2 regions of the Sphingomonas astragali genome follow, and region 1 is predicted to be linked to the other one. Evidence: riboswitches for the same ligand, from Rfam matches in the RefSeq annotation. Region 1 holds a riboswitch; the other holds the start of a gene.
The links. Region 1 has a riboswitch for cobalamin ahead of ACMGER_RS17930 (TonB-dependent receptor plug domain-containing protein). Riboswitches for the same ligand answer to the same signal wherever they lie in the genome.

Region 1 (15,758 bases):
TGACGATCAGGCTCGCGCCTTCGCGTGCCAGCCGCACCAGCGCCTCGCCCGAGGGGCCGTAGCCTTCCATCAACCGGTCGGGGATATAAGGACGGGGCGCAAGGCCGAGATCGCGCAGCAGCCGTATCATCAGCGCGGCGGAAGTGGCGCCGTCGACGTCATAGTCGCCGAACACCGCCACCGTCTCGCACGCGGCGACGGCGTCGGCGAGGCGCGCGGCGGCGCGGTCCATGTCGCGGAAGATCGACGGGTCGGGCATGAAGCCGCGGATGCTCGGTGTCCGGTGAGCGTCGAGGCCGTCGCGCGGGCAGCCGCGGGCAAGCAGCAGCGTGGTGACGAGATCGTCGGGCACCAGCCCGTCGCGGGCATCCGCCGCCAAGCCGCGCCACCGCCAGGGCTGGCCGAGGACCGATCGCTGGATGCCGAGGACGGGGGTCATCCGCATGGCTTAGCCCGGTCGAGGCGGCGAGGGTAGGGTGCTTGCCCCCATAAGCCCTTCGTCACCCCCGGCCTTGTGCCGGGGTCCACGGGGCGGCTTGTCCGTAGCTTGAGCCTCTCGCGCAAGGGCTGCGGCACCGTGGACCCGGCACAAGGCCGGGGTGACGGTGACGGGGGGACCGGTGCAGCGGTCTAGGAAACGTGCGGCTTCAGCGCGGCTTGAACCAATGGTCCTCACGGAACCATTTGGTGACGATGTATTTGACGCCCTTCGTCACCGCCATGCCCTCGTGGAGAGTATGGGGATTGGGGCTGCCGTCGGGCTTCATGTTGTTCCAGGCGAGCAGCATCCGCTTTCTCGGCGGCACGCGGACGCCGGCCTGAGGGAACCAGGTCGCACCACCTTCCTCGACGTCGCTCAGATAGATCATCGCGGTCCAGGTGCGCTGACCGCCCTCCGCCTTCATTCGCGGCCAATAATCGGCGGTCTCGTGGAAATAATCGTGATGCGCGCGGAATTGCTGGCCAGGCGCATAGCGCTGGCCCTGCATCGTCTCGCCATAAGGGGAATCGATGCCGAGCAGGGCGGCGATACGCTCGTCGATCGGGCGCACCAGCGGCGAGAAGCGATCGAGGTCGCAGCTCTCGCTGGTCCGAAAATTGGGATCGCTCGAGTAGGCGAGCAGCGTCGAGGGACGGCGGCCGGCGTCGATCAACCGAATGAGCGTGTCGCACTCCGCGTCGGTGACGAAATCCTGATGATAGAAGACATCGGCGGTCTCGACCTTGGCACGCTTGACGCTGGGGTTCGCTTCCAGCCGCGCGACCACGCTCGCGCCGAACTGGGCGCGGGTGCGGGACGGCGATCCCGCTTTCTTTTCAACCACGTTCATGATCCCGACCATGGCGCGGGAAGCACCAAAATCAAGGGGCCGGCCCCGCAGGACCGGCCCCTCGACGCGCAATCCAGGCAGCTTACCAGAAGATGTCGTAGATCACGTCGACCACCTCGCCCGTGTCCATGTCGACCAGCAGCGCATCGTTGTAGTAGCGCACCCAGCGATAGGGGCCATAGGCCGGCGGCAGGCGATACTCCCACGGATCGCCGATCCAATAATTCTGGGCGAACAGCAGGGAGCTCAGCGTCATGCCGATGCCGAAGCGGCGGTAGCCATAGTCCCATCCGCCGGGCGCATAATAGCGAGGCAGGCGATAGGCATAGCGGTTGCGCGAGCGCCAATCGCGCCAATTGTAGCGGTTGTCGTTGCGCCAGCCGCGGTTCCAGCTTCCGCGCCGGTCCCAGTCCCGGCGGTCCCAGTCACCGCGATTCCAGTTGCGCCGATCCCAATCGCGCCGGTTCGAGTCCCCGCGGCGGTTCCAGTCGCGGCGCTGATTCCAGTCGTTGCGGCGATCCCAGTCGCGGCGCTCGCTGCTCCAGTTGCGGCGGTCCCACTGCCCGTCGCGACGGTCGCGGTTCCAGCCACGGCGGCCGTCGCCGTCGCGGTTACCGCGCGGCGCGCCGGGCGTGGCGTTCACCGGGGGCCGGTTGTCGTCGCGGCGGAAGTCGGGACGGCCGTTGCCCTGCCAGCGGCCGCTGAAGCGGTTGCCGTCATTCCCGCCCGGCCTGAAGCCAGGGCGTGCCTGGCCATCGGGCCGCTGGAACTGCGGGCGACCCTGGAACTGCGGGCGACCCTGGAATTGCGGCCGGCCCTGGAATTGCGGGCGACCCTGCACCTGCGGACGATCGAAGCGCCGCCCGCCGTTGTCGAAGCTGCGCGCCGGAGCGCTCGGGCGCGACCAATCGCGGCGCTGACCGCTCCGCTGGAAACGCTCGCCGCCGCCGTTGCCGCGCGGCTGCTCGGCTCTGGCGTTCCCGCCACGGTCGCCGCCGCCTCGGCCACGCCACTCCTGCGCACTGGCGGCGATCGGCGCCAGCGCGGTCGCCGCGATCAGCGCGGCCAGAATCGCCTTCTTCATGTTCGTGTCACTCCACGGCCGGTCGCCCGGCACACGTCTCGATGGCACACTTATTGCCTGAACACCGATGAGCGACGGCTGAATTGCACTGAAAGCAATCTGTCAGGAAGTGGGGCGCTTCGGCGGCGGAGCGAGCGCCGGGACCGCGCGGGCCGCCTCGGCGGGATCGACGTCGGGCCGCGGCGTGGTGTCGATCGTCTCGTCGCCGCGCGCAATCGCCGCCGCCTGCTGGATCGCTGCGACGATTCGCGGGTAGCTGCCGCAGCGGCAGAGATTGGTGATCGCCGCCTTGATCTGGTCCTCGCCGGGATTGCGGCTGGCGCGGATCAGCGCCTGGGCGGTCATCACCAGGCCTGGGATGCAATAGCCGCACTGGCCGACGTTGGAGGCGAGGAACGCCTGCTGCACCGGATGGCTGCGGTCGCGCGACAGGCCCTCGACCGTGGTGACGAACACGCCCTCGATCTCGCCGATGGCGACGGTGCAGGAGCGGACCGCCTTGCCGTCGATATCGACCGTGCACGCGCCGCACTCGCCGGTGCCGCAGCCGTATTTGGTGCCGGTGAGGTTGGAGGCGTCGCGCAGCGCCCAGAGCAGGGGGGTGGCGGGGTCCAGCTCATATTCGACCGGCTGGTTGTTGACGGTGAAGCGGGTCATCCCCGCCGTTCTAGAGCCGGTACGGGTGAAATGGAATCGTGCTCCTGCGAAGCAGGAGCCCTGGATCACCGCGGTGCCGCTCGCGGCCTGGGCTCCTGCCTTCGCAGGAACACTGACACTGCTTCGATCCGAGCAGGACGGTCATGGCATCACAGGGGGCAGCTTCAGCATCCGGCCACCCAATGTCGTGGCATTGGAACGCGCGCCGCGCTGCGGGGTTGTCGGGCGGAAGTCCCAGGCGATGGAGTGCGGCAATGGCGAAGGTGCTTGGACAGTTCACGATCACGCAGGAAGCCGACGGCTATCTCCTCCACATCGAGGACGAGGACGGCGACACCGTCGAATACAGCGCGACGTACGAGCAGCTCGACCTGATCAGCGAGGCGATCGAGGAGCAGCTCGATCTGGACGAGGAGGAGGCGCTCGGTCTCGACGAGGACGAGGACGAAGCCGTCGACGACGAGTGATCAGCGCGTCCGCGGCGTCGGGATCGCGGTCGGCTCAGGTGACAGCGGTTTCGGACCCTCGGGCGTCGCATCGAGCAGCGCGTCACCGCCCAATGTGCGGTAGAGGTCGACGAGGTTGGTAGCGCGGTCCAGCCGCGTGCCGACGTAGCTGCGCTGTGCCGAATAGAGCGAGCGCTGCGCGTCGAGGCTCTGCAGGAAGGTATCGATGCCGCCGCGATAGCGGGCGTAGGACAGGTCGTAATTGTCCTGCGCCGCCGTCACCAGGCTGCGCTGCGCCGTTTCCTGGTCGGCGATGGTGCCGCGGCGGGCGAGCGCGTCGGAGACCTCGCGGAAGGCGGTCTGGATCGCCTTCTCGTAGGTCGCCACCGCCGCATCGCGCTGGGCGCGCGCCTGGAGCAGGTCGCCGCGCGCGCCGCCCGCGTCGAAGATGTTGTAGTCGATGCCGCCCGAGGCGTTCCAGGTGAAGCGATCGCCGTCGAACAGCGATCCCAGCGCCGTGCTCGCGAAGCCGAGCAGTCCGGTCAGGCTGATGCGCGGGAACAGCGCCGCGCGCGCGGCGCCGATGCGGGCGTTGGCGGAGCGGAGCTGATATTCGGCCTGCACCACGTCCGGTCGGCGCAGCAGGACGCCGGAATCGAGGCCGGCGGGCAGCTCGGCCAGCGTCGGCGCCGCCTCGTCGATCGAGGCGGGGAGCTGCGCCGGGTCGATCGGCGCGCCGACGAGGAGCTGGAGCAGGTTGACGTCCTGCGCGAGCGCTGTGCGCTGGGTCGCCACGTCGGAGCGGGCCTGCGCCGCGATCTGCTCGGCCTGACGGAGGTCCGTGCGCGGCGCGATGCCGCCCTCCAGCCGCAGCCGCGTCAGGCGGACGCTTTCCTGCGCGTTCTTGGCGGTATCCTCCGCCAGCGCGAGCAGGCTCCTGTCGGCGGCGTAGGTTAGCCAGGCATTGGCGATGTCGCCGACCAGCGCGAGCCGGGTGGCGCGCGCCGCCGCCTCGGTCGCGAAATAATCCTCCAGCGCCGCGCGGCTCTGCGAGCGGACGCGGCCGAACAGGTCGACCTCGAAGGCGGTGATGCCGACGTCGGCCGAATAGCTCTCGCGCACGTCGTTGCCGACGTTCTGGACGTTCGTGCCGCCCTTGCTCGCGCCCGCGCTCGCCCCGGTGCCGATCGTCGGGAACAGCGCGCTCCGCTGCGAACGATAGGCGCCGCGTGCGGCCGCGATATTGGCGGCGGCGATGCGCAGGTCGCGGTTGTTGGCGAGCGCCTGCCCGACCAGCGCCTGGAGGCGAGGATCGCGGAAGATGTCGCGATAGGTGATGCTGGGCAGCCCCGCCTCGTTCTGGCGGAGGTAGGCGTCGCCCACCGGCCAGGACGAGGGCACCGGCGCCGCCGGCCGCTCATATTCCGGCGTCATAGAGCAGGCTGCGAGCGCGATCAGCGAAACGACGGGAAGGATCGGGCGGATCATGCCGGCCTCGGCTCCCCTTCCTCGTCGTCGCGGTGCGGCGGCCCCTGGTAGCCAGTCGGTTTGCCCCGGAGGCGCGCGAGCCCGTCGCGGACGCTGCGGCGCACCAGCACGAAGAACAGCGGGATGTAGAAGATCGCGAGGATCGTCGCGGTGATCATGCCACCGATCACCGAGGTGCCGATCGCGATGCGGCCGTTGGCGCCCGCACCGGTCGAGATCGCCAGCGGCAGCACGCCGAAGATGAACGAGAAGCTGGTCATCAGGATCGGGCGCAGACGGATGCGGGCGGCCTCCAGCGCTGCATCCATCACACGTGCGCCTTTCCTCTCGGCGGCCTCGGCGAACTCGATCATCAGGATCGCGTTCTTGGAGGCGAGGCCCATCGTCGTCAGCAGGCCGATCTGGAGGAACACGTCGTTCTCCAGGCTCCGCAGCGTCACCGCGAACACCGCGCCGACCAGCCCGAGCGGGATCACCAGCAGCACCGCGATCGGCACCGACCAGCTCTCGTAGAGCGCGGCGAGGCACAGGAACACGACCAGCAGCGACAGGGCGTAGAGGATCGGCGCCTGCCCCGACGACAGCCGCTCCTGGTAGGATAGGCCCGCCCAGGCGACCGAGGTGCCGGGGATCTGCGCGGCGAGCTGCTCCATCCGCTCCATCGCCTGGCCCGAGCTGTGTCCGGGCGCGGACTGGCCCTGGAACTCGAACGAGGAGGTGCCGGAGAAGCGAGACAGCGTCGTCGGCGCCTGCGACCAGGAGATGCGCGCGAAGGAGGAGAAGGGCGCCATCTGCCCGTTCGATCCGCGTACGAACCATTTGGAGATGTCCTCTGGCGCGGCACGGAACGGCGCGTCGCCCTGCACGTATACGCGCTTCACGCGGCCGCGGTCGATGAAGTCGTTGACGTAGCGGCCGCCCCAGGCGGTCGACAGAGTGTTGTTGACGTCGGCTTCGTTGAGCCCGAGCGCGGAGAGCTTGGCCTGGTCGATGTCGATCTTGAGCGTGGCGATGTCGGGCAGCTCGGTGAGGCGTACCGCCCGCAGCGCCGGGTCGGTTTCCGCCATGTTGAGCAGCCGGTCGCGCGCGGCGGCGAACTGCTCGCGGGTGAGGCCGCCCGAGTTCTGCAGCTCCATCGTGAAGCCGTTCGACTGGCCGAGGCCGCGGATCGCCGGCGGCACCAGCGCGAACACCTGGGCGTCGCGCAGCCCGGAGAGCGCCTGCGAGGCGCGCTGGGTGATCGCGTCGGCGCTGTTCTGCGGCCCCTTGCGCTCGTCCCAATGCTTGAGCGCGAGGAAGCCCTGGCCGGTGTTCTGCCCGCTCGCACCGCCACCGCCACCACCGCTGACGGTGAACAGGACGCGCGTGTTGTTCGCTTCGTTCGCGAAGAAATATTTCTCGATCGCCTGCTGCACCTCGAAGGTGCGGCCGCGGGTGGCGCCGGCGGGGAGCCGGAACTGGATCTGCGCCCCGCCCTGGTCCTCGGTCGGCAGGAAGCCGGTCGGCAGGCGGAAGAACATCACCACCAGCAAGGCGCAGACGACGACATAGATCAGCAGGAACAGCCATTTGCGGTCGACAACCGTGCGGACCGAGCGCAGATAATGCTCGACGGTCCATTCGAATCCGCGATTGAAGCGGTCCGCCGCGCCGCGCAGCGTGCGGCCGACGAAGGGGAAGCGCCGCGCGAACCAGCCGTCGTCTCCGCCGCCATGGTTCTTCTGTTTGAGGACGTGGGAGGTGAGCGCCGGGCTCAGCACGATCGCGACCAGCACCGACAGCGCCATCGCCGATACCAAGGTCACCGAGAACTGGCGGTAGATCACGCCGGTCGAGCCGCCGAAGAATGCCATCGGCAGGAACACCGCCGACAGCACCAGCGCGATCGCGAACAGCGCGACCGTGATCTGGTTCATCGACTCGATCGTCGCCTCGCGCGGCGTCATGTCCGGATTCTCTTCCATCAGACGCTCGACGTTCTCGACCACGACGATGGCGTCGTCGACGAGCAGGCCGATCGCGAGCACCAGCCCGAACAGGGTGAGCGTGTTGATCGAGAAGCCGGCGATGGCGAAGATCGCGAAGGTGCCGAGCAGCACGATCGGCACCGCGACCGCCGGCACCAGCACCGCGCGCCAGCTCTGCAGGAACACGAACATGACGAGGACGACGAGGACGATCGCCTCGAACAGTGTCTTCACCACCTCGTCGATCGACAGTTTGATGAAGTCGGTGGTGTCGTAGGGGAAGGCGTATTTGAAGCCGGCCGGGAAGCGCTTCGACTGCTGCTCGACATATTGCTTGACGAGCTCGGCGGTCTCGAGCGCGTCGGCGCCGGGGGCGAGATTGATGGCGATGCCGGCGCCGGGATGACCGTTGACGCGGGTCAACGCGGTATAGTTCTCCTGCCCCAGCTCGACGCGGGCGACGTCGCTGAGCCGCACCGCGGCGCCGCTCGGCTGGGTCTTGAGGATGATGTCCCTGAACTGCTGCGGCGTCTGCAGGCGCGAACGCGCGGTGACGGTCGCGTTCAGCATCTGCGTGTTCGGCATCGGCTGACCGCCGACCTCGCCCGCCGCGACCTCGGTGTTCTGGTTCTGGATCGCGGTGACGACGTCGCCCGGCATGAGCTGGAAGCTCGCGAGCTTGTTGGGATCGAGCCAGATCCGCATCGCATATTGCGATCCGAACACATTGGAATCGCCGACGCCGGGGATGCGGCCCAGCGGCTCCTCCATGTTGGAGACCAGCCAGTCGGAAACGTCGCCGTTGGTGCGCGTGTCGGTCTCGTCGTAGACCGATACGATCATCAGGAAGTCCGGGTTCGACTTGGTGACCGTGACGCCCTGCTGCTGCACCTGCTGCGGCAGGCGGGACAGCGCCTGCTGCACCTTGTTCTGCACCTGGACCTGGGCGATGTCCGGATCGGTGCCCTTCTCGAACGTGGCGGAGATCGTCACCTGCCCGCGCGAGGAGGATGTCGAGGTGAAATAGAGCAGCCCGTCGATGCCGGTGAGCTGCTGCTCGATCACCTGCGTCACGCTGTTCTCCAGCGTTTCCGCCGAGGCGCCGGGGAAGTTCGCGCGCACGTTGACCTGAGGCGGCGCGACGTCGGGATATTGCGCGATCGGGAGCGAGAAGATCGCGCCGACGCCGCACAGCATGATGATGATCGCGATCACCCATGCGAAGATCGGGCGATCGATGAAGATGCGCGAGATCATCGGCCGGCTGCCTCAGCGGCCCTTGGGTGCGGCGGCGTCGCCCTGACCCTGCCGCTGCTGCGTGATGCTCTGCGGGCTGCTCGCCGGCACCGGCCTGATGTCGGCGTTGGGCCGGAGGCGCGCGATGCCCTGGGTGATCACCTTGTCGCCAGCCTGGAGGCCGCCGGTCACGACCCAGAAGGCGCCCTGGGTGCGGGGTGTCGTCACCTGACGTTGCACCGCCTTGTTGTCAGGGCCCACGACATAGACGGCGGCATTGCCCTTCGGATCGCGGGTCACCGCTGCCTGCGGCACCAGGAAGGCATTGTTGTTGATCCCCTGGGCGAACACCGCGCGGACGAACATGCCCGGCAGCAGCAGCCCGTCGGGGTTGGGGAAGGTCGCGCGCAACGTCACCGTGCCGGTGCCCTGATCGACCGTCACCTCGGAGAACTGCACGGTGCCGGTGTGACCATACTCGGTGCCGTCCTCGAGCTTGAGCCGCACCTGCGCGCTGGTCGGCACGATGCTGCCCGAAGCGAGCGAGCGGCGCAGCGTCAGCAGGTCGGTGCTCGACTGCTGGATGTCGACGAACATCGGGTCGAGCCGCTGGATCACCGCGAGCGGATCGGCCTGGTTGCTGGTGACCAGCGCGCCCACGGTGGCGAGGCTGCGGCCGATGCGGCCGGTGATGGGGGCGGGGACGCGCGTGAACCTCAGGCTCACCTGCGCCGATTCGAGCGCGGCCCGGTTCTGTGCGACCGAGGCCTGCGCCTGGCGCGCCTGGGCGAGGGCGTCGGTATAGTCCTGCTTGCTCACCGCCTCGGCGGCGGCGAGCGGCTTGTAGCGGTCGGCGCGGATGCGCGCGGCCTCGAGCTGCGCGGCGGCGGCGGAGAGATTGGCGCGCGCCTGGTTGGCGGTCGCCTGATAGATGCTGGGATCGATCTGGTAGAGCGTCTGGCCGGCGCGGACGATGCCGCCTTCGGTGAACAGCCGCTTCTGGATGATGCCCGAGACCTGCGGACGAACCTCCGACGTCTCGAACGCGGCGGTGCGAGCGGCGAGCTCGGTGGTCACTGGCACCGAGGTCGGCTGCACCACCACATAGCCGACCGTCGCCGGCCCGCCGGCATTGCCCCCGCGGCCGCCTCCGCCCTTCTGCTGCGCGGCATCGCCGCCACCGCAGGCGCCCAGCATCAGCGCCGCCGCCGTGACACCCGCACGCCACGCCATCCTGCCGTTCCGGAAGCCGTTGGAGGAAGCGCTCAAACTCATTAACACCTCATCGTTCGGGCGATCGCGCGACGGGTTTTTCGCAACGCAACAGGGGATCGTCCGGGCGCGTTCGCCCATCCCGTCATACGTGGCAATGGGAATAATGTAGCAAAATGTCGCAAGCGGCTCGGAGACGACGATGATCCTGCATGGCTATTGGCGGTCCTCGGCGGCGTATCGCGCGCGAATCGGCCTGAATCTCAAGGGGCTCGCCTATGAGCAGGTCACCCACGACCTGCGGTCGGGCGCACAGGCGGCGCCGGACTATGTCGCGAAATCGCCGCAGGGACTGGTGCCCGCGCTGGAGGTGGGCGACCGCGTCTTCGTCCAGAGCCTGGCGATCCTGGAATGGCTCGACGAGACGCATCCCACGCCGCCGTTCCTGCCCGCCGATCCCGACGATCGCGCGGTCGTACGGGCGATGGCGCTCGCGGTCGCGGCGGACATCCATCCGGTCAACAACCTGCGCATCGTCAATGCCCTGCGCTCCGAGTTCGGCGCCGACGGCCACGCCGTGGCCGCCTGGATGCAGCGCTGGATGGCGGCGGGGTTCGAGGCGCTTGAGGTGATGGTCGCCCGCCACGGCGGGCGCTTCGCGTTCGGCGATGCGGTCGGGCTCGCCGACATCCTGCTGGTGCCGCAGTGGTACAATGCCGAGCGCTACAGGCTCGACACCTCATCCTGGCCGCGGCTCGCCGCTGCGGTCGCCAGCGCCCGCGCGCTCCCAGCCTTCGTCGAGGCCGAGCCGGAGCGCCAGCCCGACGCCGATTGACTTCGCAACCGCAACAACCCTAATCCGCGCATCAGATGGTGCCGGGCGACCGGCGAAGAGGGAAGCCGGTGCAAATCCGGCGCTGTGCCCGCAACTGTAAGCCGGGAGCTCACGGTCAATCATGTCACTGGAGGCGTCCTGCCTCCGGGAAGACGGCCGGAAGTGACGATCGGCGAGCCAGGAAACCTGCCATCGCGTCGTTCGTGCCGGGCCGGGTCCAGCCGCGGGCATGGGGAGGTTTCCCCTCGTAACGACAGCCGATGGCCATCGTCGCGCCCTTCAGCCGGGCGGGCCGGAAATGTCGTTGCTGCTCGCCCCAAGTCGACGCCGGGCGGGCGAGGGAAGTTCGAATGATCCGATCCGCATTGTTCCTGGCCGGGGCCGCCGCGCTGGCGCTGCCCGCCCATGCCCAGGACGTATCCGACCAGGGCGACGACATCATTGTCACCTCCGCGCGTGCCGCGCAGCCGGCCGACCAGACCGGCCAGGCCGTCACCGTCATCACCCGCGACGAGGTCGAGCGCCGCCAGACCGTCTCCATCGCCGACCTGCTCGCCACCACCCCCGGCGTGCAGGTGACGCGCAGCGGCGGCGTCGGCACGCTCACCAGCGTCGCCATCCGCGGCGCCGCGAGCGAGCACACCCTGGTCGTGATCGACGGCGTGCGCGTCAACGACCCCTCGTCGCCGGCCGGCGCGTTCGACTTCGCCAACCTGCTGTCAAGCTCAGTCGCCCGGGTCGAGGTGGTGCGCGGGCCGGACTCGGTGCCGTGGGGCAGCCAGGCGATCGGCGGCGTCGTCAATGTCATCACCGAGCAGCCCGGCGAGGGGCTCCAGGCGCGCGCCAATGCCGAATACGGCTATGCCGACAGCGTGTTCACGAGCGGCGGCGTCTCCGGACGAAGCGGCGCGCTCTCCGGATCGCTCACCGCCGGCTACCTGCGCACCGATGGCATCTCCGCGGCGGCGGACGGCAGCGAGCGCGACGGCTATCGCCAGTTCGGCGCGACCGGCCGGATCGGCGTCGAGATCGTGCCCGGCATCGGCCTCGACCTGCGCGGCTATTATGCCGACAGCCGCACCGACCTCGACGGCTTCCCGCCGCCGGCCTTCACGCTGGCCGACACGCCCGAATATTCCAAGGCGCAGGAGATCTACGGCTATGCCGGGCTCCATGCCGACCTCGCCGGCGGGCGGTTCAGGAACCGGATCGCCTTCACCATCGCCGACGTGAACCGCGACAATTTCGATCCGACCCTCGGCTCGGACCCGAGCTTCTTCGCGCGAGGCCGCAGCGAGCGCTACGAATATCAGGGCGACTTCACCATCGTCGAGCAGGTCCGCGCGGTGTTCGGGGCCGAGCATGAGGACAGCCGCTTCTATGACGGCACGCTGCGCAAGTCGGCGGGGCTGACCAGCGTCTACGGCGAACTGATCGTGCGCTCGATCGATGTGCTGACCGTGACCGGCGGCGTCCGCAACGACGACAGCGACACCTTTGGCAATCACACCAGCTTCAGCGCCAACGCCGCGCTGGCGCTGAAGACGCGCACCACCATCCGCGCGAGCTATGCCGAGGGCTTCCGCGCGCCGTCGCTCTATGAGCGGTTCAGCTCGTTCGGCGACGAGAACCTCCGGCCCGAGACCGCGAAGAGCTGGGACATCGGCGTCGAGCAGGCGCTGCTCGACGGGCGGCTGCGCTTCGGCGCGACCTATTTCGACCGCAGCATCCGCAACCGCATCAATTTCGACATGGGCTGCTTCTGCTACGGCAACATCGACCGCACCCATGTGCAGGGCGTCGAGGCGGGGCTGACGGTGCGGCCGGTCGACGATCTCAGCTTCAGCGCCAACTACACCTGGATGGAGCCGCTCAACCGTTCGGCGGGCTTCGACGGGCTCGACCTCCAGCGGCGCCCCCGCGACCAGTGGAGCGTGAGCGCCGACTATCGCCTGCCGTTCGGCCTGTCGGCCGGCGCGACCTTGCTGGTGGCGGGCGACAGCTTCGACGATGCCGCCAACCGGGTGCGGCTCGACGGCTATGCCATCGCCGGCATCCGTGCGGAGATGCCGATCGGCGATCGCTTCTCGATCTACGGCCGGGTCGATAACCTGTTCGACGAGCGGTACCAGACCGTGGCGGGCTACGGCACCTATGGTCGCGCGGCCTATGGGGGCGTGCGGTTGAAGCTATGAAGGCTGGCCGCGAGCTTCGTGCTCCTGCGAAGGCAGGAGCCCTGTGACACATGCAGCTCGGCTCGCGGCCTGGGCTCCTGCCTTCGCAGGAGCACGTGTCGTTTCGATCCGGCCCGGAAGAAACCGCTTTCCTAATAGGATTTGCCTTGCTTGGATCCATCTGCGGCTGCCGTGGCGCAGCCGCGGGGATAAGTGGAGCAAAGTGAACGAATGCAGCGCGACTCCCTTCACTTTTGCGACGGTCGCGCGAGGTATCGGGATGTGGATCCGACCTAAGGCGATCCTGCTCGCGATGCTGACCGCCGGCTGCGCCGCCGCGCCGCCGGCGGCGGTGGCGCCGGCGCGGCCGATGCGGGTGGTGAGCCTCGATTATTGCGCCGACCAGTACGTCCTCCGCCTGCTGCCGCGCGGGCGCATCCTGGCGGTGTCGCCGGACGCCGCCGCCGAGTTCTCCTACATGCGCGACGCGGCGAAGGGCGTGCGGCAGGTGCGGCCGTCGGCGGAGGACGTGCTGCTGCTGAAGCCCGATCTCGTCGTGCGCAGCTATGGCGGCGGGCCCAATGCGGAGGCGATGTTCGCGCGCGCCGGCGTGCAGGTGCTCCAGCTCGGCTATGCCGACGACCTCGCCGGCGTGCGGCGGGTGCTGGTCGAGACCGCCGCCGGCCTCGGCGAGCGGGCGAGGGGCGAGGCGATGGCGCGCAGCTTCGACGCCCGCCTAGCGGCGCTCCGGCGCGGCGGGAGCGGGCGGAGCGCACTCTACCTCACGCCGGGCGGGGTGACGGCGGGGCCGGGAACGATGATCGATGCGATGTTCGCCGCGGCCGGCCTCCGCAATTTCCAGACCGCGCCGGGATGGGGCACGATCCCGCTCGAACGGCTCGCCTATGACACGCCGGACGTGGTCGCCAGTGCCTTCCTCGACACGCGCTGGAAGCGGCCCGATCCGTGGAGCGCGGCCGGTCATCCGCTGGTGCGCCGTCTCGCCAGGCGGTCCACGGCGAACCTCTCCGGTGCATCGACGGCGTGCGGCGGCTGGTTCGTGCTCGACGCGGTCGAGGTGATGGCGAAGGCGGCTACGCGATGAGGCTCGTCCTGCTCCTCGCGCTGGCCTGCCTCGTCGCGCTGGTGGCCGCGTGTTTTCTCGGCTCGGTGCCGCTGCCCGCGCCGCGCCTGCTCGCAGCGCTGATGGGAGGAGGCGACGTGGGCGACCGCCTTGTCGTCTGGGCGATCCGCCTGCCGCGTGCGCTCGCGGCCCTGTTGGCGGGGGCCGCGCTCGGGATGAGCGGGGCGGCGCTGCAAGGGCTGCTCCGCAATCCGCTCGCCGAGCCCGGCGTGCTCGGCGTCTCGGCCTCGGCGGCGCTGACCGCGACGGTGGCGCTCTACTACGGCCTCGCCGGCGCCTGGCTGTTCGCGCTGCCGCTCGCCTCGATCCTCGGCGCGCTGGCGGCGACCGCGCTGATCGCCGGCGTGGCGCTCCGGACCAGCTCGGTGACGACGCTGATCCTGGTCGGCGTCGGCCTGTCGAGCTTCGCCGGCTCGGTGATGGCGCTGCTGCTCAACCTCGCGCCCAATCCCTTCACCCTGACCGACATGGTCAATTGGACGCTGGGATCGGTCGCCAACCGCAGCTTCGACGAGATCGGCGCGGCGGCGCCGTTCCTGGCGCTGGGCGGGGCGATCCTGCTCGCGAGCCGCCGCGGCCTCTCCGCGCTGATGCTCGGCGAGGAAGCCGCTGCCGGCATCGGCCTCGACCTCCGACGCCAGCGGATCGCGGTGGTGCTGGGCGCGGGGCTGCTCACCGGCGGCTCGATCGCGATCGCCGGGGCGATCGGCTTCGTCGGCATCGTCGCGCCGCATCTGGTGCGGCCCTGGGTCGGCCATGATCCGGCGCGCAGCCTGGTGCCTTCGGCGCTGCTCGCCGGGCTGTTCCTGGTGCTCGCCGACATCGGCGTGCGGCTGATCCCGACGGCCAACGAGCTGCGCCTCGGCGTGGTCGCGGCGCTGGTCGGCGCGCCCTTGTTCGTGCTGATCGCGGCGCGGAGACGCGGCGCATGATCGCCGCCGAGGGCCTGACCCGCAGCGGCATCGTCGAGGATGCGTCCTTCACGCTCGCGCCCGGCGAGCTGGTGGTGCTGCTCGGCCCCAACGGCGCCGGCAAGACGACGCTGCTCCGGATGGCGCTCGGGCTGCTCCATGCCGACAGGGGGCGCGTGACGATCGGGGGCGACGACCCCCGCCGGCTCGCGGCGGCCGAGCGGGCGCGCCGTGTCTCCTATCTTCCCCAGGCCCGGCCGCTCGCCTGGCCGGCGAAGGTGCGCGACGTCGTCGCGCTCGGCCGCTTCGCTCATGGCGCGGCACCGGCGCGCCTCGGCGAGGCCGATCGGACGGCCGTGGCGCACGCGCTTGCCGCCTGCGACCTCCGGCCGCTCGCCGACCGTGCTGCCGACACGCTGTCGGGCGGCGAGCTCGCCCGCGTCCATCTCGCCCGCGCGCTGGCGGCGGAGGCGCCGCTGATCGTCGCGGACGAGCCGGTCGCCTCGCTCGATCCGCGTCACCAGCATCGCGTGCTCGGCCTGCTGCGCGATTTCGTCGAGCGGGGCGGCGGGGCGCTCGCGGTGCTCCACGACCTCCCGCTGGCGGCGCGCTATGCCGACCGGCTCGTGTGGATGAAGCACGGCCGTATCGTCGCGAGCGGGGGCGTCGCGGAGACGATGACGGTGGAGCAGATTGCCGGTATCTACGGTGTCGCGGCCCGGATCGACGGTCCGGACGTGATCGTCGATGGAGTGTCGCCGCCGGATAGGCGTATCAACCGGGAGTGAGCATGGCCTATTTCCTGGGGATCGACGCAGGCGGCAGCCATTGCCGCAGCCGGCTGATCGACGCGAGCGGCACGATCCTGGGCACCGGCGAGACCGGGCCGGCCAATGCGCGCATCGGCATGGAGCGGTTGCAGGCGACGCTGATGGATGCCGCCGGTCAGGCGATCGCGATGGCCGGGCTCGGCGGCGAAGACGTGGCGACGATCGCCGCCGGCATGGGCATCGCCGGGCTGTCGCATCCGGGCGCGCGGGATGCGCTGGCCGCGATCGCCTGGCCCTTCGCCTCGATGCATTTCGAGACCGACGCCGTCATCGCCAACATCGGTGCGCATATGGGTGGGGACGGCGCGACGCTGGTGATCGGCACCGGCAGCATCGCCCAGATCCGCTTCGAGGGGAAGAATTTCGCGATCGGCGGCTACGGCTTCCCGATCTCAGACGAGGGCAGCGGCGCCGCGCTCGGCCTCAGCGCGATGCGGCACGCG
Region 2 (15,758 bases), on a different contig from region 1:
CGCCAACCGCGCGCTGATGGGATCGAACATGCAGCGCCAGGCGGTGCCGCTGGTCCAGGCCGAGGCGCCGTTCGTCGGCACCGGCATGGAGGAGACGGTGGCGCGCGATTCGGGCGCGGCGATCGCAGCGAAGCGCGACGGCGTGGTCGACCAGGTCGACGCCAGCCGCATCGTCATCCGCGCGACCGGCGACGTCGAGGCCACCGAGAGCGGCGTCGACATCTACACGCTGATGAAGTTCCAGCGCTCGAACCAGTCGACCTGCATCAACCAGCGCCCGCTGGTGAAGGTGGGCGACGTGGTGCGCGCCGGCGACGTGATCGCCGACGGCCCGTCGACCGAGTTCGGCGAGCTGGCGCTCGGCCGCAACGCGCTGGTCGCGTTCATGCCGTGGAACGGCTACAACTATGAGGACTCGATCCTGATCTCCGAGCGGATCGTGAAGGACGACGTGTTCACGTCGATCCACATCGACGAGTTCGAGGTCATGGCCCGCGACACCAAGCTCGGGCCGGAGGACATCACCCGCGACATCCCCAACGTCGGCGAGGAGGCGCTGCGCAACCTCGACGAGGCGGGCATCGTCTACATCGGCGCCGAGGTCGAACCGGGCGACATCCTGGTCGGCAAGATCACGCCGAAGGGCGAGAGCCCGATGACGCCGGAGGAGAAGCTGCTCCGCGCGATCTTCGGCGAGAAGGCGAGCGACGTGCGCGACACCTCGCTGCGCCTGCCGCCGGGTGTCTCCGGGACGATCGTCGACGTGCGCGTGTTCAACCGCCACGGCATCGACAAGGACGAGCGTGCCCTGGCCATCGAGCGCGAGGAGATCGAACGCCTGCGCAAGGACTCGGACGACGAGCGCAACATCCTCAACCGCGCCACCTGGTCGCGGCTCAAGGAGATGCTGCTCGGCCAGACCGCGACCGCGGCGCCCAAGGGCATCAAGAAGGGCTCGACGATCGACGACGAGCTGCTCGACAGCGTCGACCGCCACGAATGGTGGAAGTTCGCGGTGCAGGACGATGCGGTCCAGGCGAACCTGGAGGGCGTGAAGGGCCAGTATGACGAGGCCGTGAAGCGCATCAAGGACAAGTTCGAGGACCGCCGCGAGAAGCTGGAGCGGGGCGACGAGCTGCCGCCGGGCGTGCTCAAGATGGTCAAGGTGTTCGTCGCGGTGAAGCGCAAGCTGCAGCCGGGCGACAAGATGGCCGGCCGTCACGGCAACAAGGGCGTCATCAGCCGCATCCTGCCGCAGGAGGACATGCCGTTCCTGGAGGACGGCACGCCGGTCGACCTGGTGCTGAACCCGCTGGGCGTGCCGTCGCGCATGAACGTCGGGCAGATCTTCGAGACCCACCTCGGCTGGGCGGCGCGCGGCCTGGGCCAGAGCATCGCCGAGAAGCTGGAGGAATGGCGCGAGGCCAATCCGAATCCGCAGGCGGGCGCGATGCCCGAGGCGGTCAAGGATCGGCTCAAGGAGGTCTACGGCGATCATTATGCCGCCGAGATCGACGCGCGCACCCCCGAGCAGGTGGTCGAGCTCGCCGAGAACCTGAAGCGCGGCGTGCCGATGGCGACGCCGGTGTTCGACGGCGCCCGCGAGGCGGACGTATCGAACATGCTGAGCCTGGCGGGCTACGACACCTCGGGCCAGTCGACGCTGTTCGACGGCCGCACCGGCGAGGCGTTCGACCGCAAGGTGACCGTGGGCATCATCTACATGCTGAAGCTCCACCACCTGGTCGACGACAAGATCCACGCGCGCTCGATCGGCCCCTACAGCCTGGTCACCCAGCAGCCGCTGGGCGGCAAGGCGCAGTTCGGCGGGCAGCGCTTCGGCGAGATGGAGGTGTGGGCGCTGCAGGCCTATGGCGCGGCGTACACGCTCCAGGAGATGCTGACGGTGAAGTCCGACGACGTGGTCGGCCGCACCAAGGTCTACGAGGCGATCGTCAAGGGCGACGACACCTTCGAGGCCGGCATCCCCGAGAGCTTCAACGTGCTCGTCAAGGAGATGCGCTCGCTGGGCCTCAACGTCGAGCTCAAGTCCCTCGAGGACCAGAGCGAGACCGACGGCCTGGCCGAGGCGGCGGAGTAACAGCCTTCAAGCCCCTCCCCTTCAGGGGAGGGGCTGGGGGTGGGGCATCGCCCCAAGCAATTCCGGTGGTGGCCTGCGGACAGGCCCCACCCCAACCCCTCCCCTGAAGGGGAGGGGCTAAGGAGTTCAAGATGAACGAACTGACCAACTTCGCGAACCCGGTCGCCAAGCCGGAGACCTTCGACCAGATCCAGATCGGCATCGCCTCGCCCGACCGCATCCGCAGCTGGTCGTTCGGCGAGATCAAGAAGCCCGAGACGATCAACTACCGCACGTTCAAGCCCGAGCGTGACGGCCTGTTCTGCGCGCGCATCTTCGGTCCGATCAAGGATTACGAGTGCCTGTGCGGCAAGTACAAGCGCATGAAGTACAAGGGCATCGTCTGCGAGAAGTGCGGCGTCGAGGTGACCGTCTCCAAGGTCCGCCGCGAGCGCATGGGCCATATCGAGCTGGCCGCCCCGGTCGCGCACATCTGGTTCCTGAAGTCGCTGCCCTCGCGCATCGGCCTGCTGCTCGACATGCAATTGAAGCAGCTCGAGCGCGTACTCTACTTCGAGAGCTACATCGTCACCGAGCCCGGCCTGACCCCGCTCGAGAAGTTCCAGCTCCTCACCGAGGACGAGCTGCTCGACGCGCAGGACGAATATGGCGAGGACGCGTTCAGCGCCGGCATCGGCGCCGAGGCGGTCAAGGCGATGCTGATGGACCTTGACCTCGAGGGCGAGCGCAAGGCGCTGCTCGAGGAGCTGGCGGTCACCAAGTCCGAGCTCAAGCCCAAGAAGATCATCAAGCGGCTGAAGGTCGTCGAGAGCTTCCTCGAATCGGGCAATCGTCCCGAGTGGATGATCCTGGACGTCGTCCCCGTGATCCCGCCCGAGCTGCGCCCGCTGGTGCCGCTCGACGGCGGCCGCTTCGCGACGTCGGACCTCAACGACCTCTACCGCCGCGTGATCAACCGCAACAACCGCCTCAAGCGGCTGATGGAGCTGCGCGCGCCGGACATCATCGTCCGCAACGAGAAGCGCATGTTGCAGGAGGCGGTCGACGCGCTGTTCGACAACGGCCGCCGCGGCCGCACGATCACCGGCGCCAACAAGCGTCCGCTCAAGTCGCTGTCCGACATGCTCAAGGGCAAGCAGGGCCGCTTCCGTCAGAACCTGCTCGGCAAGCGCGTCGACTATTCGGGCCGTTCGGTGATCGTGACCGGGCCTGAGCTGAAATTGCACCAGTGCGGCCTGCCCAAGAAGATGGCGCTCGAGCTGTTCAAGCCGTTCATCTACGCCCGCCTCGACGCCAAGGGTCTGTCGATGACCCTCAAGCAGGCCAAGAAGTGGGTCGAGAAGGAGCGCAAGGAAGTCTGGGACATCCTCGATGAGGTGATCCGCGAGCACCCGGTGCTGCTCAACCGCGCGCCGACGCTCCACCGCCTCGGCATCCAGGCGTTCGAGCCGGTGCTGATCGAGGGCAAGGCGATCCAGCTCCACCCGCTGGTGTGCTCGGCGTTCAACGCCGACTTCGACGGCGACCAGATGGCCGTGCACGTCCCGCTGAGCCTCGAGGCGCAGCTCGAGGCGCGCGTGCTGATGATGTCGACCAACAACATCCTCTCGCCCGCCAACGGCAAGCCGATCATCGTGCCGTCGCAGGACATGGTGCTCGGCCTCTACTATCTGTCGATGGAGAAGACCGGCGAGCCGGGCGAAGGGATGCTGCTCGCCGACATGGCCGAGGTGCATCAGGCGCTCGATGCCGGCGCGGTGACGCTGCACACCAAGGTGGTGAGCCGGGTTCCGCAGACCGACGAGGACGGCAACGAGTATCTCAAGCGCTACGAGACCACGCCGGGCCGGATGCTGCTCGGCGAGTGCCTGCCCAAGAGCCACAAAGTGCCGTTCGAGACCGTCAACCGCCTCCTCACCAAGAAGGAGATCGGCGACGTCATCGACACCGTCTATCGCCACACCGGCCAGAAGGAGACGGTGCTGTTCGCCGACGCGATCATGGCGCTCGGATTCCGGCACGCGTTCAAGGCGGGCATCTCGTTCGGCAAGGACGACATGGTCATCCCGGCCGAGAAGGAGAAGCTGGTCGACGAGACCCGCGAGCAGGTGAAGGACTTCGAGCAGCAGTATCAGGACGGCCTGATCACGCAGCAGGAGAAGTACAACAAGGTGATCGACGCCTGGAGCCGCTGCGGCGACCAGGTGGCGGCCGCGATGATGGACGAGATCAAGGCGGTGAAGCGCGGCGAGGATGGCCGTGAGCTGCCGATCAACTCGATCTACATGATGGCCCACTCGGGCGCCCGCGGCTCGCAGGCGCAGATCAAGCAGCTCGCCGGTATGCGCGGCCTGATGGCCAAGCCGTCGGGCGAGATCATCGAGACGCCGATCATCTCGAACTTCAAGGAAGGCCTGACCGTCCTCGAATACTTCAACTCGACCCACGGCGCCCGCAAGGGTCTCGCGGACACGGCGCTCAAGACCGCCAACTCGGGCTACCTCACCCGCCGCCTCGTCGACGTGTCGCAGGATTGCGTCGTCATGGAGGAGGATTGCGGTACCGAGCGCGCGCTGGAGATGAAGGCGATCGTGCAGGGCGGCTCGACCATCGCGTCGCTGGGCGAGCGCATCCTCGGCCGCACCACGGCGGAGGACGTGGTCGATCCCAAGACCAACGAGGTCGCGATCCCCGCGGGCACGCTGCTCGACGAGGCCGCGGTCGCGGCGATCGAGGCGATCGGCATCCAGTCGATGAAGATCCGCTCGCCGCTGGTCTGCGAGGCCCAGTTCGGCGTGTGCGCCAAGTGCTACGGGCGCGATCTCGCCCGCGGCACCCCGGTCAACATCGGCGAGGCGGTCGGCGTGATCGCGGCGCAGTCGATCGGCGAGCCGGGCACGCAGCTGACGATGCGGACTTTCCACATCGGCGGCGCCGCGCAGCTCAACGAGCAGTCGAACCTGGAGGCGCCGGCCGACGGCACCGTCCAGTTCCGCGACCTGCGCGTGATCGAGGACCAGCGCGGCCGCCGCGTGGTGCTGAGCCGCTCGGGCGAGCTGGCGATCGTGGACATGGACGGGCGCGAGCTCGCCGTGCACAAGATCCCCTACGGCGCCTACCTGATGTTCGACGACGGCCATATCGTCTCCAAGGGCGACCGCATGGCCGAGTGGGACCCGTTCACCATGCCGGTGATCACCGAGACCGGCGGCACGGTGAAGTATCAGGACCTCATCGAGGGCAAGACGGTATCGGAGCAGGCCGACGAGGCCACCGGCATCACGCAGCGCGTGGTGACCGAGTTCCGCGCCTCGGCCCGCTCGAAGGAGGACCTGCGTCCCCGCCTCACCCTGCTCGACGGCGGGTCGGGCGAGACCGCGCGCTACATGCTGGCGCCGGGCGCGGTGCTGTCGGTCGAGGACGGGGCCACGGTGCAGGCGGGCGACGTGCTCGCCCGTGTCGCCCGTGAATCGGCCAAGACCCGCGACATCACCGGCGGTCTGCCGCGCGTCGCCGAGCTGTTCGAGGCGCGCAAGCCCAAGGAGAATGCGATCATCGCCAAGGTCTCCGGCCGGGTCGTGTTCGGCAAGGACTATAAGGCCAAGCGCAAGATCGGCATCCAGCCGGACGACGGCGGCGAGGTGGTCGAGTATCTGGTGCCCAAGTCGAAGGTGATCGACGTCCAGGAAGGCGACTACGTCAAGCGCGGCGACAATCTGATCGGCGGCAGCCCCGATCCGCACGACATCCTCGAGGTGCTCGGCATCGAGCCGCTCGCGGAATATCTCGTGTCGGAGATCCAGGAGGTCTATCGCCTCCAGGGCGTGAAGATCAACGACAAGCACATCGAGGTGATCGTTCGCCAGATGCTGCAGAAGGTCGAGATCACCGACGGCGGCGACACCACCCTGCTCGCCGGCGAGCAGGTCGACCGCGACGAGATGGACGAGCACAACGCCAAGCTCCAGCCCGGCCAGCAGCCGGCGCAGGGCAAGCCGGTGCTGCTCGGCATCACCAAGGCGTCGCTGCAGACCCGGTCGTTCATCTCGGCCGCGTCGTTCCAGGAGACGACCCGCGTGCTCACCGAGGCTTCGGTGCAGGGCAAGGTCGACTCGCTGAACGGGCTCAAGGAGAACGTGATCGTCGGCCGCCTGATCCCGGCGGGCACCGGTGCCGGCATGAACCGCCTGCGCGTGGCGGCGACCAGCCGCGATGCGGCGCTCCGCGCGCAGCAGCGGGCGCTCCAGGCGACGCTGATCGCCCCGGAAAGTGCGGCGCAGGAGCACGCGGCGGAGCTCGCCCGCGACGCGCGCTCGGCGGGCGGCACCGGTGACGATCCGCTCGCGTCGGTGACGCCGTCGGGTCACGGCACCGACGAGGACGCGGGCGAGTATCTGAACTCGTAAGCGTTCTCGGCTTCGGCCGCAAAAGACAGGGAAGCCGCCGTCCGGGATGCCGGGCGGCGGCTTTTCTGCTTCCACGCTCCTCTCCCGTAGGCGTGGGAGGGTGAAGGTGCCCTCGCTGGCCGCAGTCACCCTCACCCTCCCGCGCCTCCGGCGCTCCTTCCCTCTCCCCCGGGAGAGGGACAGGCGACTAATGCGATTGATTTGCATTCGCTCAATCGTCCTGCTAGCCGCGCCCGCGCTGGGAGGGCTTAGATGGTTCGTCGTTCGCTTTGGTCGTTGCCGTTCGTGGCGCTGCTCGCGCCGCTCCATCCTGTCTGCGCGCAGGATCGCGCGACCGATCCCGCCGAGTGGCCGGACGATCGGGCGAGTGAGGATCGCGACAGCGAGATCGTCGTCACGGCCGCGCGCACCGCGCTGCCGGCGAACGCGCTGCCGCTCACCATCGACATCATCGACAAGACCGCGCTCGATCAGCAGATTGCGATCTCGGGCTCCGTCACCGACGCGGTGGCGAACCTCACCCCGTCCTTCTCCCCGACCCGCCAGAAACTGTCGGGCGCCGGGGAATCGCTGCGCGGGCGATCGCCGCTCTATGCGATCAACGGCATCCCGCAGTCGACGCCGCTGCGCGACGGCAGCCGCGACGGCTTCACCATCGACGGCTTCTTCGTCGACCGGGTCGAGCTGATCTACGGCTCCAACGCGCTGCAGGGGATCGGCGGCACCGGCGGCATCGTCAACCAGGTGACGGTCGGCGCGCCCAGGACCGAAGGATTTAGCGGCCGCGCGCTGCTGCAGGGCACCGCGAGCGAAGGGTTCCAGGACGACGGCTTCGGCGGCAAGGCGGCGGGGCTGGTGCAGTATAGGGCCGGCCGGTTCGACGCGAGCGTCGGCGCCGCCTATGAGACGCGCGGCGCCTATTACGACGGCGACGGCCGGCGGATCGGGGTCAACTCGACCCAGGGCGAGACGCTCGATTCGCGCGCGCTCTCGCTGTTCGGGCGGTTCGGATACCGGCTCGGCGAGACCGGGCGGATCGACCTGATCGCCAGCCGGTTCGAATTGAAGGGCGACGGCGATTATCTCGCCATCCCCGGCAACCGGGCGACCGGCGTGCCGACCAGCGCCGTCCGCGGCGATGCGCCGGGCGATCCCGCCGCGAGCCGGACCGAGAGCATCGCGCTGTCGATCACCGACACCGCGCTGTGGGGCGGCAATTTCGTCAGCCAGGTGTTCTTCAACCGCAGCCGCGACACCTTCGGCGGCGAGGTCGCGCCGATCGCGACCTTCCAGGATCCGGCGATCGCACCGGTCGGCACGCTGTTCGATCAGTCGCAGAACCGCTCGCGCAAATTCGGCGCCAAGATCAGCTACGAACGCGCCGTTCCCGGCTTCGAGGCGCTGACGGTGACGCTCGGCTTCGATGCCTTGTGGGACAAGACCGAGCAGCGGCTGATCGCCACCGACCGCGTGTGGGTGCCGCCGACCGACTTCCGCAGCCTGGCGCCGTTCGGCCAGGCCAACCTCAAGCTGTTCGGCGGCCTGGTGCGGCTGGCCGGCGGGGCACGGTGGGAGAACGTCGAGATCAAGGTCGACGACTATCACACGCTCGCGTCGACCACCTTCGTCGCCTGCACGCCCACGCTGCCGGCGGGCAGGCCGTGCGGTCCGTCGACCTATGGCGGCGTCGCCGTCGCCGGCGGCAAGCCCAGGTTCCAGGACCTGCTGATCAACGGCGGCGCGATCGTCGAGCCGCTGGAGGGCGTCCGCGCCTATGCGAGCTATGCCGAGGGCTTCACCGCGCCGGACGTCGGCCGCATCACCCGGGCGGTCAGGACCGCCGGCGTCGATCTCGACAACTATCTCGACATCAGCCCGATCGTCTCGAACAACCGCGAGATCGGCGTCGAGGTGAAGCGCGGGCCGCTCGACGGCAGCGTGACCTATTTCTGGTCGTCGAGCGACAAGGGGCAGCTGCTGATCGCCAATCCGGGCGGCATCTTCGACGTGCAGCGCCAGCGCGTGGAGATCCAGGGGATCGAGCTCAACCTCGGTATCCGCCTGCCGGTCGAGGGGGCGCGGCTGGGGATCGGCTATGCGCATCTCGACGGGCGCTACGACAGCGACGCCGACGGCCGGGTCGACACCGATCTCGACGGCACCAACATCTCCCCGGACCGGCTCAACCTGACGGCGAGCTACGTGCGGGGCCGGTTCTCCGGGCTGATCCAGACCCAGTTCTACCTGTCCCGGACGTTCAAGGGCCTGGTCCGCGATCCGCGCAACGATTTCGGCGGCTACACGCTGACCGACGCGACGGTGCGCTACGACGCCGGCCGCCTCGGCGCGATCCGGCTCAGCGCGCAGAATCTCTTCAACCTGCAATATATCGACTACAGCAGCGACACCCGACTGCCGACCGACAATCTCAGCTATTTCGCCGGGCGCGGACGCACGCTGACGCTCGGTTGGGACTATCGTTTCTGACGATGCGGTGGCTCGACCTGCTCCACCGCTGGACCGGCGGACTGGTCGGGCTCATCCTCGCCATGATGGGATTGACCGGCGCGATCCTGGTCCATGAGGACGACTGGCTCGGCTGGACGCTGCCCCATGCCGGCGACGCGCTGAACCGCGATCCCGCCGCCCTCGCCGCCGCGACCGCGCGGCTGATCGGCGACGGCCATGGCGCGCAGGGCATCGTCTATGCGAGCGACCGCTTCGGTCTCCACCAGCTCCGCCTCCATGGCGGTGCCGGAGCCTATGCCGATCAGACCGGCGGGATCGTCACCTACTGGGCGAGCCAGTGGGAGCGGCCCGAGTTGTGGCTGTTCGATCTCCACCACCATCTGTTCACCGGCGACCTCGGCGAGACGGTGATCGGCGTCGCCGGCCTCTGCGCGATGCTGTTCGTCCTCACCGGCGCGATCCTGTGGTGGCGCACGCGGCGCACCTTCGCCTTCCGGCTGTGGCCCAGGCGGATGAGCCGGCCGGCGATCGTGATGCAGCACCGCGACCTCGGCATCGTCATGGCGCCGCTGCTGTTGTTGTCGGCGGTGACGGGCACGATGATGATCTTCAAGCCGGTCGCCGCGATCGTGATGGCGCCTTTCTCCCCGCCCGCCGAGGCGAGAGCCGCGATGACGCCGCCCAGGCTCGCGGGCGGACCGCTGGCGATGCGCCTGGACTGGGCGGCGATGCTTGCGACGGCGCACGCGCGCTTCCCCGATGCCGACTTCCGCATCCTCGCTCTGCCGCGCAAGCCCGGCGAGCCGATCAGCCTCAGGATGCGCCGCGCCGCCGAGTGGCTCCCCAACGGCCGCACGACCCTGTGGTTCGACGCCGCCACCGGCCGGCTGCTAGGCGCGCGCGACGCGCTGGCGCTGCCGCGGGGCGCGCAGGTGTTCAACGCCGCCTATCCGCTCCATGCGGCAAAGGTCGGCGGGCTCGCCTATCGCCTGGTGATGACCTGCTCCGGCCTCGCGATGGCGATGCTCGGCAGCCTCGCGGTGTGGAGCTTCTGGTTCAGGCGGCGGCGCGCCGGACCGAAACGGCGGGTAGCGGCCGCCGTTCAGTAGATCTTCTGGACCAGCGGCTCGATGCGCAGCGTCACCACGTCGATGCCCGGCGGCCGGGTCGCGGCGTACAGGATGGCGTCGGCGACCTCGGCCGGCGGCAGCATCCGGTGCTCCGCCACCTGCCGCTCGCGTGCCTCGGGCGGATAGGACTGCATGGCCGAAGCGATCGCGCCCGGCTCGATCAACGTGACGCGGATGCGCTCGGGAATCATCTCCTTGCGCAGCGTCTCGGCGAAGGAGGCGACGCCGCCCTTCGCCGCATTGTAGACGCTCTCGCCCACCGCCTTGATGTGGACGCTGATCGAGCCGACCAGGATCACCATGCCCTCGCTGCTGCCGCCCGCGCGGATGCGCTCGATCGCGGCGCGGGTGCAGGCGACGTAGCTCAAGAGGTTGCTTTCGATGACGTAGCGCCAGCCGGCGTCGTCCATCTCCATCAGCGGGCCCGAACCGACGCCGGCGCAGGCGACGAGGATGTCGAGGCCGCCGAGCCACGCGTCGGCGCGGTCGAACAGCCGGGCGACGCCGGTCGGGTTGGCGAGGTCGGCGGTGGCGCCCTCGATCGTGCCGCTGCCGCTCTGCGCGCCGATCTCCGCGACCAGCGCGCGCAGCGGGACCTCGTCGCGGTCGGTGAGAAGCACGCGCGCGCCGGCCGCGACCATGCGCTCGGCGACCGCGCGGCCGACCCCGCCGGCGCCGCCGGTGACCAGCACGCGCTTGCCCGTCAGCCGCGACAGATCGATCATCGCGCGACAACGACTGCCCGCGGAGGGCGTTCCGCACCGGCGGTCAGCAGACCTCTGCCCGCAGTTGCCGTGCCGCCGCTACCATCGCGGCGATCGCCGGCCGCACCTCCTTCCACTTGCGGGTCTTGAGGCCGCAGTCCGGGTTCACCCAGAGCTGCTCGGGCGCGAGGTGCGCTTTGGCCAGGCGCATCAGCGCGACCATCTCCTCCACCGTCGGCACGCGATGCGAGTGGATGTCGTAGACGCCCGGCCCGATCGCGTTCGGGTAGCGGTAGTCGGCGAAGCCCTCCAGCAGCTCCATCCGCGAGCGCGCGGTCTCGATCGAGATCACGTCGGCGTCCATCGCGCCGATCGACGGCAGGATGTCGTTGAACTCCGAATAGCACATGTGGGTATGGATCTGCGTCTCGTCGCGCACTCCGGCCGCGGCGAGGCGGAAGCAGTCGACCGCCCAGCCGAGATAGTGCGGCCAGTCGCGGCGGCGAAGCGGCAGGCCCTCACGCAGCGCCGCCTCGTCGATCTGGATCGCCTTGGCGCCGGCCGCCTCCAGGTCGAGCACCTCATCGCGGATCGCCAGCGCGATCTGGCGGCATGATGCCTCGCGCGGCTGGTCGTCGCGGACGAACGACCAGTTGAGGATGGTGACGGGGCCGGTCAGCATCCCCTTCATCGGCCGGTCCGTCAGGCCCTGGGCGTAGCGCCACCACTCGACCGTCATCGGCCGCGGCCGCGACACGTCGCCATAGAGGATCGGCGGCCGCACGCAGCGCGATCCGTAGCTCTGCACCCAGCCGCCCGCGGTGAAGGCGAAGCCGGCGAGCTGCTCGCCGAAATACTGCACCATGTCGTTGCGCTCGAACTCGCCGTGGACGAGCATGTCGAGCCCGACCTCCTCCTGCCAGCGCACGGTGCGCTCGGTCTCCTCGCGCAGGAACTGCTCATAGGCGGCGGCGTCGAGCGTGCCGCGGTTGCGTTCGGCGCGGGCGCGGCGGACCTCGGGAGTCTGCGGGAAGGAACCGATGGTGGTGGTCGGGAAGCGCGGCAACCCCAGCACCGCCGCCTGTGCCGCGATCCGCTGGGCATGGCCGGAGCGGCGCTCGCGCATGTCGGGCGTGACCGCAGCGACGCGCGCCGCCACGGCCGGGTCGTGGATACGCGGCGAGGTGCGGCGGTTGGCGGCGGCATTGGTGGCGGCCGCCAGCGCGCCGGCGACGCTGGCCCGGCCCTCATTGAGCGCGGTCTTGAGGATCGCCAGCTCCTCGACCTTCTGCACCGCGAAGGCGAGCCATTGCGCGACCTCCGGGTCGAGCCTGGTCTCCAGCGCGAGGTCGACCGGAGTGTGGAGCAGCGAGCAGGACGGCGCGAGGACCAAGTCGCGCGCGGCGGCGATCGGTTCGAGCCGGTCGAGCAGCGCGGCGAGGTCGGCGCGCCAGACATTGCGGCCGTCGATCACGCCGAGCGAGAGCAGCAGCGTCTTCGGCGCCTTGGCCAACACCGCATCGAGCTGATCGGGCGCGCGAACGAGGTCGATGTGGAGGCCCGCGACCGGCAGGTTGGCCGCGAGCGCAAGATTGTCCTCCAGGCCGCCGAAATAGGTGGCGAGCATGACGTCGATGCCGACCCGCGCCAGGCGCGCATAGGTTCGGGTGAGCGCGGTGCGCTGGCGTTCGGTGAGGTCGAGCACGAGGCAGGGCTCGTCGATCTGCACCCATCGGGCGCCCGCCGCGGCGAGCTGTTCCAGCACGGTCACGTAGATGGCAAGCGTCTGATCGAGGAAGTCGAAGGGATCGACGTCGCGGCCCTTGGCGAGCGTCAGCCAGGTGACGGGGCCGAGCAGCACCGGCCGCGTCTCATAGCCGAGCGCCTTGGCCTCGCGATACGCGTCGATCGGCTTGGTCGAGGCGAGCGCGAACTGCTGTCCGGCCGCGAGCTCGGGGACCATATAGTGGTAGTTGGTGTCGAACCATTTGGTCATTTCGAGCGCGGTGCGGCCGCCATGGCCGTGGCCGCAGCCCTCCCCCTCGCCCGAGCCGCGCGCCATTGCGAAATAGGTGGCGAGATCGACCGGGCCGGGCGCGGCGCCGTAGCGCTCGGGGATCGCCCCCAGCATCACGCTGGTGTCGAGGACATGGTCATAGAGCGAGAAGTCGTTCGACGGCAGCCAGTCGGCGCCGAGCGATTTCTGCCGGACCCAGGCGGCGGCGCGGAGCGCCGCGGCGGATTCGAGAAGCTCGCCTTCGGACGACTGGCCCGACCAGAATGCCTCCAGCGCGAACTTGAGCTCACGCCGGGGCCCGATGCGCGGGAAGCCGAGCGTGGCGACGGTGACGGTCATTGTCTTCATACCCCGATGAAAGCGGGGCGACCGGACGGACACGGGCGCGCGCGGACGAGCCATCCCGGCCGCGACATGCCAGCGACCGACCGGGCACCCCGCCGGTGGACGTTATCGCGCCGAGGCAGGTCTCCTGGCTCGCGGGTCGTCACGTCGGCCTGGCCTTCCCGGAGCTTGCCGCTCCAGTGACGCGTGTCGGCCGCCGCTCGCCGCTCACAGTTGCGGGGGCAGCGCCGGAATTGGGCACACGGCCCGCACCGGCTTCCCGTCTTAGCTCCGTCCTAGGGCGGAGAACCTCGACGATAGGAATGTCGCCGATCGGGACCGGGACGTCAAGATAGATATAAAGATATCTTTATATCGTTATCTCTTTAGCATCCTCTCGACAGCGGTGGTGCGGCATCCTAGTTGCGCTCGCATGGCAACCGAACTTTATGATCTCACCGTTCCGGCCCTGCTGCGCGGCTTCGCGGCGATGGCGGCGTTTCTCGACAAGGGCCGGACCTGGGCCGACGAGCAGGGCATGGCGCATGGCGAGCTGATCGAGGCGCGGCTGTTTCCGGACATGGCGCCGCTGTCCGGGCAGGTGCAGCGTGCGAGCGACACCGCCAAGCTGGCGCTGGTGCGCATCGGCGGGGTCGAGAATGTTTCGATGGCCGACGACGAGGCGAGCTTCGCCGAGCTGCAGGCGCGGATCGCCAAGACCGTCGACTTCATCAAGTCGGTGCCGCGCTCGGCGATCGACGGCAAGGAGGCCGCCGAGGTGGTCCTGCAGACGCCGCACGGCAACGTCCCCTTCACAGGCCTCAGCTATGTGCAGGGTTTCCTGCTGCCGAACTTCTATTTCCATGTGACCACCGCCTATGCGCTCCTCCGCATGAAGGGCGTGCCGCTGGGCAAGCTCGACTATCTCGGGGCTGCTTCGCCCGCGTAACGCATCGCGACGTCGCACCGGGCATAGCGCGCGCCGTAGCGGGCCATGATTTCGGCGTCGTGGATGAAACCGACCTTCTCGTAGAGGTGGATCGCCGCCGCCGACTTGCGGTTGGAGAGCAGGTAGAGCGTCGTCGCGCCGAGCTCTCGCGCGCGTCGGATCACGGCGCGGAGCAGGAACTCGCCGGCCTTGCGGCCGCGCGCCGCCTCGCGCACGCCCATCTTGGTCAGCTCGAACGCGCCGTCGCCGCTCTTCCTGAGCGCGCAGGTGCCGATGATGCCGAGCTCCCGATCCTCGACGAACAATATGTCGCCGCCCGGGGCGACGATGATCTCCTCCGGATGCTCGAGCGTCTCGCGGTCGGTGTCCTCGACCTCGTACATCGCCGCGACCCATTCGAGGTTGATGTCGTGGAAATCGCGCGCGAGCTCGGGCGCCCAGCCGCGGATCGTCAGGCCCGACGCCGCCACGGAGCGCCGGTGAAGCGGCGTTTCGGCAAGCGACGCCTCGATCGCGTCGAGCTGGGCGAGCAGCGGCCCGGCTCCGCCTGCGGCCAGCTCGGCGGCGGCGGCCTCGACCCGCGGCCACACCGTCGCCTTCGACCGCGCCATCGCCGCGCGTCCAGCTTCGGTCAGCGCGACCGCCCGCCGGCGCGCGTCACGTCCGCCGTCGACCGTCTCGACCAGCCCGGTCTCGACCAGCTTCGCCAGGTTGCGCGTGACGCCGGGCTGGCTCACCCCCATCGCCGCCGCGATCTCCCCGACGGTGATCGGCCCGTCCCGCTCGATCGCGGCGAGCAGCGGATATTGCGCCGGTTGGATCGGCAGCCCTTCGGCCTCGACGATTCGCAGCACGTCCGCCTGCATCCGCTCGCCGAGCCGCTTCAGCCGGCTGCCGAGGAAGAGATAGCCGCCGGTCAATATGTCGTTCATCGCACCGTCCTTCGATGCGAAGTTATATAACTTGTTATATAATTGGCAAGATCGCTATCCGATCTCCACGATCCGTCCGCCCAGCCGCTCGGCCTCGGCATGGTCGTGCGTCACGAGCAGGATCGGCAGGCGCACCTCGTCGCGCAGGCGCTCGATCACCTGCATCACTTCCTCGCGCCGGGCACGGTCGAGCGAGGCGAGCGGCTCGTCGAGCAACAGCACGGCGGGGTCGCGCAGCAGCGCGCGGCCGATCGCGACCCGCTTGGCCTCACCGCCGGAGAGGGTCGCGGGCCAGCGGTCGAGCAGATGGCCGATGCCGAGGAAATCGATCTCGTTCCCCAGCCGCCGGTCGTGCGGACGGCCGTAGAGGAGATTGTCGCGCACCCGCATGTGCGGGAACAGGCGCGGCTCCTGGAAGACATAGCCGACGCGGCGCGCTTCGGCGGGCACGTCGGTCGCGGCATCGAATAGCGTGGCGCCGTCGATCCGCACCCAGCCTTCGTCCGGCCGCACCAGGCCGGCGATCATGTTGAGCACGCTGCTCTTGCCCGCCCCCGACGGGCCGAACAGCACCGTCAGCGCCGCGTCGCTGGCGAAGGCGGCGGCGACCTCGGCATCGGCGAAGCGCTTGCGGACGGCGATGTCAAAGCGCATGGGCGCCCCTCCCCGCGCGGCGGGCCAGCAGCTCCGAGGCGACCAGGGCGACCAGCGAGATCGCGACCGACA

Region 2: another riboswitch for cobalamin. It lies ahead of metE (5-methyltetrahydropteroyltriglutamate--homocysteine S-methyltransferase); the one in region 1 lies ahead of ACMGER_RS17930 (TonB-dependent receptor plug domain-containing protein).

The regions. Positions count from the first base shown of each region.
Region 1 covers NZ_JBLFFH010000003.1:677,296-693,053, forward strand. Annotated here, with positions in the region: gene recJ (single-stranded-DNA-specific exonuclease RecJ) at 1-439, opposite strand, end outside; gene ACMGER_RS17890 (prolyl hydroxylase family protein) at 648-1,331, opposite strand; gene ACMGER_RS17895 (RcnB family protein) at 1,414-2,415, opposite strand; gene ACMGER_RS17900 ((2Fe-2S)-binding protein) at 2,518-3,072, opposite strand; gene ACMGER_RS17905 (hypothetical protein) at 3,327-3,539, shown strand; gene ACMGER_RS17910 (efflux transporter outer membrane subunit) at 3,540-5,006, opposite strand; gene ACMGER_RS17915 (efflux RND transporter permease subunit) at 5,003-8,230, opposite strand; gene ACMGER_RS17920 (efflux RND transporter periplasmic adaptor subunit) at 8,243-9,484, opposite strand; gene maiA (maleylacetoacetate isomerase) at 9,624-10,256, shown strand; cobalamin riboswitch at 10,276-10,463, shown strand; gene ACMGER_RS17930 (TonB-dependent receptor plug domain-containing protein) at 10,607-12,451, shown strand; gene ACMGER_RS17935 (ABC transporter substrate-binding protein) at 12,711-13,535, shown strand; gene ACMGER_RS17940 (FecCD family ABC transporter permease) at 13,532-14,506, shown strand; gene ACMGER_RS17945 (ABC transporter ATP-binding protein) at 14,503-15,273, shown strand; gene ACMGER_RS17950 (glucosamine kinase nucleotide-binding domain-containing protein) at 15,276-15,758, shown strand, end outside.
Region 2 covers NZ_JBLFFH010000002.1:1,264,734-1,280,491, forward strand. Annotated here, with positions in the region: gene rpoB (DNA-directed RNA polymerase subunit beta) at 1-2,101, shown strand, start outside; gene rpoC (DNA-directed RNA polymerase subunit beta') at 2,233-6,507, shown strand; gene ACMGER_RS14090 (TonB-dependent receptor) at 6,760-8,994, shown strand; gene ACMGER_RS14095 (PepSY-associated TM helix domain-containing protein) at 8,997-10,085, shown strand; gene ACMGER_RS14100 (SDR family oxidoreductase) at 10,079-10,831, opposite strand; gene metE (5-methyltetrahydropteroyltriglutamate--homocysteine S-methyltransferase) at 10,875-13,166, opposite strand; cobalamin riboswitch at 13,273-13,480, opposite strand; gene ACMGER_RS14110 (DUF1993 domain-containing protein) at 13,585-14,100, shown strand; gene ACMGER_RS14115 (bifunctional helix-turn-helix transcriptional regulator/GNAT family N-acetyltransferase) at 14,073-15,032, opposite strand; gene ACMGER_RS14120 (ATP-binding cassette domain-containing protein) at 15,087-15,686, opposite strand; gene modB (molybdate ABC transporter permease subunit) at 15,676-15,758, opposite strand, start outside.